2 regions of the Comamonas antarctica genome follow, and region 2 is predicted to be linked to the other one. Evidence: riboswitches for the same ligand, from Rfam matches in the RefSeq annotation. Region 2 holds a riboswitch; the other holds the start of a gene.

Evidence for each region. Region 2 has a riboswitch for S-adenosylhomocysteine ahead of ahcY (adenosylhomocysteinase). Riboswitches for the same ligand answer to the same signal wherever they lie in the genome.
Region 1: it holds a riboswitch for S-adenosylhomocysteine, as region 2 does, so the genes downstream of both, metH (methionine synthase) here and ahcY (adenosylhomocysteinase) in region 2, are expected to answer to the same signal.

The regions. Positions count from the first base shown of each region.
Region 1 is NZ_CP054840.1:4,008,172-4,011,754, reverse strand. Features, by position in the region: gene HUK68_RS18680 (CoA-acylating methylmalonate-semialdehyde dehydrogenase) at 1-1,106, shown strand, start outside; S-adenosyl-L-homocysteine riboswitch at 1,273-1,365, shown strand; gene metH (methionine synthase) at 1,393-3,583, shown strand, end outside.
Region 2 is NZ_CP054840.1:3,606,780-3,610,362, forward strand. Features, by position in the region: gene HUK68_RS16790 (TlyA family RNA methyltransferase) at 1-262, opposite strand, end outside; gene ahcY (adenosylhomocysteinase) at 490-1,920, opposite strand; S-adenosyl-L-homocysteine riboswitch at 1,984-2,096, opposite strand; gene HUK68_RS16800 (MFS transporter) at 2,143-3,369, opposite strand; gene HUK68_RS16805 (cytochrome P450) at 3,462-3,583, opposite strand, start outside.

The sequences.
Region 1 (3,583 bases), 400 kb from region 2:
GGACGCTGCGCCAGCCGCTGGGCGTGGTCGCGGGCATCACGCCGTTCAACTTCCCGGTGATGGTGCCGATGTGGATGTTCCCGGTGGCGATTGCCGCGGGCAATAGCTTTGTGCTCAAGCCCAGCCCGACCGATCCCACGGCCTCGCTGCTGATGGCCGAGCTGCTGAAGAAGGCCGGCCTGCCCGACGGCGTGTTCAACGTGGTGCAGGGCGACAAGGAAGCCGTCGATGCGCTGATCGAGCACCCCGAAGTCAAGGCCGTGAGCTTTGTCGGCTCGACGCCTATTGCCAACTACATCTATGAGACCGGTGCGCGCCTGGGCAAGCGCGTGCAGGCGCTGGGCGGCGCGAAGAACCACATGGTGGTGATGCCCGATGCCGATATCGACCAGGTCGTCGATGCGCTGATCGGCGCGGCCTACGGCTCGGCCGGCGAGCGCTGCATGGCGATCAGCGTGGCGGTGCTGGTCGGCGACGTGGCGGACCAGGTCGTGCAGAAGCTGGCCGAGCGCACGCGCACGCTCAAGGTGCTCGATGGCGAGAACCTGGCCGCCGAGATGGGCCCGATCGTGACCCAGGCCGCGCGCGAACGCATTGCCGGCTACATCGCGCTGGGCGAGCAGGAGGGCGCGCAGCTGCTGGTCGACGGCCGCGGCTTCGACGGCGCCACGGCGGGTGCGGGCTGCGACCACGGCTTCTGGCTCGGCGGCACGCTGTTCGACCATGTCACGCCGGAAATGCGCATCTACAAGGAAGAGATCTTCGGCCCGGTGCTGGCCTGCGTGCGCGTGCCCGACTTCGCCCAGGCGGTGGATCTGGTCAACGCGCATGAGTTCGGCAACGGCGTGTCCTGCTTCACGCGCGACGGCAACGTGGCGCGCGAGTTCGGCCGCCGCATCCAGGTCGGCATGGTCGGCATCAATGTGCCGATCCCCGTGCCCATGGCCTGGCAGGGCTTTGGCGGCTGGAAGAAGAGCCTGTTCGGCGACATGCATGCCTATGGCGAAGAAGGCGTGCGCTTCTACACCAAGCAAAAGAGCATCATGCAGCGCTGGCCCGAAAGCATCGGCAAGGGCGCGGAGTTTGTGATGCCGACGGCGAAGTGAGGACGGGTTTTCGGCTTTCCACCAGCGTCCTCCGACAAGCTCAGGACGAGCGGTTTTGCCGTTCGTGGTGAGCCCGCCTCGCCGGCCGCGTCGAACCATGAACGTCCCCCCTTCCAGAACCCCAGCGGCGGCAACCCCGCCGCGACCCCGTTAAAATCCCGGGTTAACCCCCAAGGAGCGTTGCAGCGGTCGGTCCGATCCATCATCGGACCCACTGTCAGGCTTGGGGTTCCGCTCTCCGCAACGACGCTCACCTGTTGGCCCTTGTTTTGTGCAGGTGAGTTGTATGCCGTCTGAAGTTTCCATTCCTCCGATGCGTCTGTCGGGCCTCGAGCCGGTGTTTGTCGGCGAGGACACGCTGTTCGTCAACATTGGCGAGCGCACCAATGTCACGGGTTCCAAGGCCTTTGCGCGGCTGATCCTCAACGGCCAGTTCGAGGATGCGCTGGCCGTCGCGCGCCAGCAGGTCGAGAACGGCGCGCAGGTCATCGACGTCAACATGGACGAAGCCATGCTCGACAGCGAAGCCGCGATGGTGCGCTTCCTGAACCTGATCGCCTCCGAACCCGACATCGCGCGCGTGCCCATCATGGTCGACTCGTCGAAATGGGCGGTGATCGAGGCCGGGCTGCGCTGCATCCAGGGCAAGGGCATCGTCAACTCGATCTCGATGAAGGAGGGCGTCGAGCCCTTCAAGCAGCAGGCCAAGCTGGTCAAGCGCTATGGCGCGTCGGCCGTGGTCATGGCCTTCGACGAGCAGGGCCAGGCCGATACCTTCGCGCGCAAGATCGAGATCTGCGAGCGCGCCTACCGCATCCTGGTCGATGAGGTCGGCTTCGCGCCCGAGGACATCATCTTCGACCCGAACATCTTTGCCGTCGCCACCGGCATCGAGGAACACAACAACTACGCCGTCGATTTCATCGAGGCCGTGCGCTGGATCAAGCAGAACCTGCCCGGCGCCAAGGTCTCGGGCGGCGTGTCCAACGTGTCGTTCTCGTTCCGCGGCAACGACCCGGTGCGCGAGGCCATCCACACCGTGTTCCTGTACCACGCCATCCAGGCGGGGATGGACATGGGCATCGTCAACGCCGGCATGGTCGGCGTCTACGACGACCTCGAGCCGGTGCTGCGCGAACGCGTCGAGGACGTGGTGCTCAACCGCCGGCCCGATGCCGGCGAGCGCCTGGTGGAGATCGCCGAAACCGCCAAGAGCGGCGCCAAGGACGAAAGCAAGAAGCTCGAATGGCGCGGCACGCCCGACCACCCGGTCACGGTGTCGCAGCGCCTGGCGCATGCGCTGGTGCATGGCATCACCGACTTCATCACCGAGGACACCGAGGAGGCCTACCAGGAGGTGCTGGCCAAGGGCGGCCGGCCGCTGCATGTGATCGAAGGCCCGCTGATGGCCGGCATGAACGTCGTCGGCGACCTGTTTGGCGCGGGCAAGATGTTCCTGCCCCAGGTGGTCAAGTCGGCACGCGTGATGAAGCAGGCCGTGGCGCATCTCGTGCCCTATATCGAGGAAGAAAAGCGCCAGCAGCAGGCCGCGGGCCAGGACGTGCGCTCCAAGGGCAAGATCGTGATCGCCACCGTCAAGGGCGACGTGCACGATATCGGCAAGAACATCGTCACCGTGGTCCTGCAGTGCAACAACTTCGAGGTCGTGAACATGGGCGTGATGGTGCCCTGCCACGAGATCCTGGCCAAGGCCAAGCAAGAGGGCGCGGACATCATCGGCCTGTCGGGCCTGATCACGCCCAGCCTCGAAGAGATGCAGTACGTGGCCGGCGAGATGCAGAAGGACGAGTACTTCCGCAGCCGCCAGACGCCGCTGCTGATCGGCGGCGCGACCTGCTCGCGCGTGCACACCGCGGTGAAGATCGCGCCGAAGTACGAAGGCCCGGTGATCTACGTGCCCGATGCCTCGCGCAGCGTGGGCGTGGCGCAGAGCCTTTTGGGCGATGGCCTCGAAGAGTATCTGCAGACGCTCGAAGCCGACTACGACAAGGTGCGCCAGCAGCATGCCAACCGCAAGCAGACGCCGATGTGGCCGCTGGCCAAGGCGCGCGCCAACGCCACGCGCGTGGACTTCACGCGCGTGCCGCCCGCGCCGCGCGCGCTGGGCCGGCGCGTGTTCCGGAACTTCGACCTGAACGAGATCGCGCGCTTCATCGACTGGGGCCCGTTCTTCCAGACCTGGGACCTGGCCGGCCCCTACCCGGCGATTCTCGATGACGAGATCGTCGGCGCCGAGGCGCGCAAGGTCATGGCCGACGGCCAGGCCATGCTGCAGAAGATCATCAGCGGCCGCTGGCTGTCGGCCAACGGCGTGATCGGCCTGTTCCCCGCCAACAGCGTGGGCGACGACATCGAGTTCTACACCGACGAGAGCCGCAGCGAAGTGCTGCTGACCTGGTACGGCATGCGCCAGCAGACCGAGAAGCAGGCCGTCGAGGGCGTGATGCGCCCAAGCC
Region 2 (3,583 bases):
GGCACCACTTGCCCTGCGCCGACACCTTGAACGACGCCAGCGCGGCTTCGAGCTTGAGGCCGCCGCGCGACACGTAGCGCGCCTCGGCCACATCCAGCAGCCGCAGCTCGGCATCGCCGGCGAGGTCTTCGCTGTTCTTCTTGATGCCCTGCCATACGCCGGTGGCCGCGGTGCGCCATTCGACGCCCGAGGCAATCAGGCGCTGGGCCTGTGCACGCGAAGCGGCAAGGCCCTGGTCTACTAGCAATTGATCGGCACGCATGGAGAAAATCCGTCTCAAAAAAGAAATCGCCGCCGAGGGTCACCGACCACCGGCAAAGCCGCCCCCTAGGACGCGAAAACTTTCATAGAGCTTGCAAGACGCATGGCCTATGAACTGGCGCGGCCCAGCATGGAGGCAGCGAGGAAGGGCCGCCCCGCACCGAGGCTGCCGTCCCCCTCCACCGAAGGATGAGAGGGGGAAGCGACGTAAGTCGCTCAGGGGGTGCATCAATACCTGTATGTGTCAGGCTTGTACGGGCCCTGCTTTTGCACGCCGATGTAGGCGGCCTGGCTGTCGGTCAGCTCGGTCAGCATCGCGCCGACCTTCTTCAGGTGCAGGCGTGCGACCTTCTCATCGAGGTGCTTGGGCAGCACGTAGACCTTGCCGACGGCATACACGTCCTGCTTGGTGAACAGCTCGATCTGGGCAATCGTCTGGTTGGCAAACGAGGCGCTCATCACGAAGCTGGGGTGGCCGGTGGCGCAGCCCAGATTCACCAGGCGGCCCTTGGCAAGCAGGATGATCTTCTTGCCGTCGGGGAAGGTGATGTGGTCGACCTGGGGCTTGATCTCTTCCCACTCGTACTGCTCGATCGACGCGACGTCGATCTCGTTGTCGAAGTGGCCGATGTTGCAGACGATGGCCTCGTCCTTCATCGCGACCATGTGCTCGTGGCGGATGATGTCGCGGTTGCCGGTGGTGGTCACGAAGATGTCGGCCTTGTCAGCCGCCCACTCCATGGTCACGACCTTGTAGCCTTCCATCGCCGCCTGCAGCGCGTTGATCGGGTCGATTTCCGTGACCCAGACCTGGGCGCTGAGCGCGCGCAGCGCCTGGGCGCAGCCCTTGCCCACGTCGCCATAGCCAGCGACCACGGCCACCTTGCCGGCGATCATCACGTCGGTGGCGCGCTTGATGCCGTCGACCAGCGATTCGCGGCAGCCGTAGAGGTTGTCGAACTTGCTCTTGGTGACCGAGTCGTTGACGTTGATGGCGCGGAACAGCAGCGTGCCCTTGGCCGACATTTCATTGAGGCGGTGCACGCCGGTCGTGGTTTCCTCGGTCACGCCGATGATCTCGGCCGACTTGCGCGTGTACCAGCTGCCGTCTTCGGCGAGCTTGGCCTTGATCGCCGCGAACAGGATGGTTTCCTCTTCGCTGCCGGGGTTGGCCAGCACCGACAGGTCCTTCTCGGCCTTCTGGCCCAGATGCATCAGCATGGTGGCATCGCCGCCATCGTCGAGGATCATGTTCGGGCCTTCTCCGGGCGTGCCCTTGGCGCCGAACTCAAAGATGCGGTGCGTGTAGTCCCAGTAGTCGGCCAGGGTCTCGCCCTTGATGGCGAACACCGGCGTGCCGCTGGCGGCGATGGCCGCGGCCGCATGGTCCTGCGTCGAGAAGATGTTGCACGAGGCCCAGCGCACCTGCGCGCCCAGCGCCTGCAGCGTCTCGATCAGCACGGCGGTCTGGATCGTCATGTGCAGCGAGCCGGTGATGCGCGCGCCCTTGAGCGGCTGGGCCGCGGCGAATTCTTCGCGGATCGCCATCAGGCCCGGCATTTCGGTCTCGGCAATCTTGATTTCCTTGCGGCCCCAGGCGGCAAGGGAAATATCGGCAATGACCGAATCAACAGGGGTCAGGGGAACAGCTGCGTTCATGGTTTTCTCCGTTACGGATGGCAAAACCACGCTCTGGGGGGAAGGCACTCACCGCACAGACGACGTGGGTGAGCGTCGTTGCGAACGCCGGGCCGGGGGCCGCTGGCGGGTTCCGAGCCTCACGCACCGCCGGGCACCGGATGGTGCGGGGGTGCGCTGCAACGCTCCTCGGAAAACCGCCATTCTACAAAATTTCCCAATCCCGCGAAGCGCGGGCGGAAGTTAGGCCCCGGCCTTCGCGAGCTGGCGCACCCGCAATGCCATTGCCAGCACCGCCGCCAGCAACACCAGCATGAAGGCCACCAGCCCGGACCAGCCGGTGTTCTGCATGAACCAGCCGCTGCCCGCGCCCAGCAGGCTCGAGCCCAGGTAATAGCCCAGCAGATAAAGCGACGACGCATGGCCCTTGGCTTCGCGCGCGATCCGCCCGACCCAGCCGCTGGCCACCGAATGCGCAGTGAAGAAGCCGATGGTCATCAGCACGATGCCGGCAACGATCGCGGCCAGCGCCGGCGCGAGGGTCAGCAGCACGCCCAGCGCCATCAGCGCCACGCCGGCCAGCAGCACCGGCGCGCGCCCGAAGCGGTCGGCCAGCGCACCGGCGACCGGCGAGGCAATGGCGCCGAACAGATAGGCATAGAACACATGGCTGACCTGCAGCGGGCTCAGCGAATAGGGCGTGCCGGCGAGCAGAAAACCCAGGTAGTTGTACATGCCGACGAACACGCCCATCAGCCCGAACGCAATCACGAACAGGCCCAGCAGCCCGGGCTGCGCCAGGTGCCGGCCCCAGGCGCGCAGGTGATAGGCCGCACCCAGGCCGGTCTTGCGCACGAAGTTGCGCGAGACCGGCAGCAACAGGTAGAAGCCGATGGCCGCCAGCAGGTTGACCAGGCTCAGCGCGGCCAGCGCAATGTGCCAGTCGACATATTCGCTCATCACGCCCATGGCCACGCGCCCCAGCATGCCGCCCAGCGCCGAGCCGCCGACATAGAGGCCCATCGCGAAACCCAGGCCGCGCGGCTCGATCTCCTCGGACAGGTAAGCCATCGCCACGGCCGGCACGCCGCCCAGCAGCAGGCCTTCGAGCGCACGCGCCGCGAGCAGCGTCTCCCAGCTGGGCGCGAGGCTGGCGGCGAGATTGCACAGCGCGGCCAGCAGCATCGAGACGAACATCAAGCCGCGCCGCCCCAGTCCCTCGGACAGCGCACCCGCCAGCACGATGGCCACCGCCAGGCAGCCCGTGGTCAGCGACAGCGACAGCGCGCTGCTGGCCGGCGTCACGCCGAAATGCGCCACGAATGCCGGCAGCAGCGGCTGCACGCAATACAGCAGCGAGAACGTCGCGAACCCGGCAAGGAACAGCGCCAGGCTGATGCGGCGGTAGGCCGGCGTTCCGCGCGCGACCCAGGAGGCTTGCGGCGCGGCGCCGCTGGAAGGGGAAGACATGGCCAGAGCAGAGAAAAAAAGCAGACCCCGCGATTGTGCGGTGCAACGCAGCTTGCGCCGCAGCGCGGCTGCCCGCCTCCCCGCCGCAGGCGCTATCGGTGCGGCAGCGACCGCCGCTCCTGCACGACCATGGGCACGCCGCCGCGTGGCCCCAGGCTCAGCGCACGGCGCTCATGCACCGGGGGCTGCTTGTCCAGCAGGCGCAGCCGGTGGC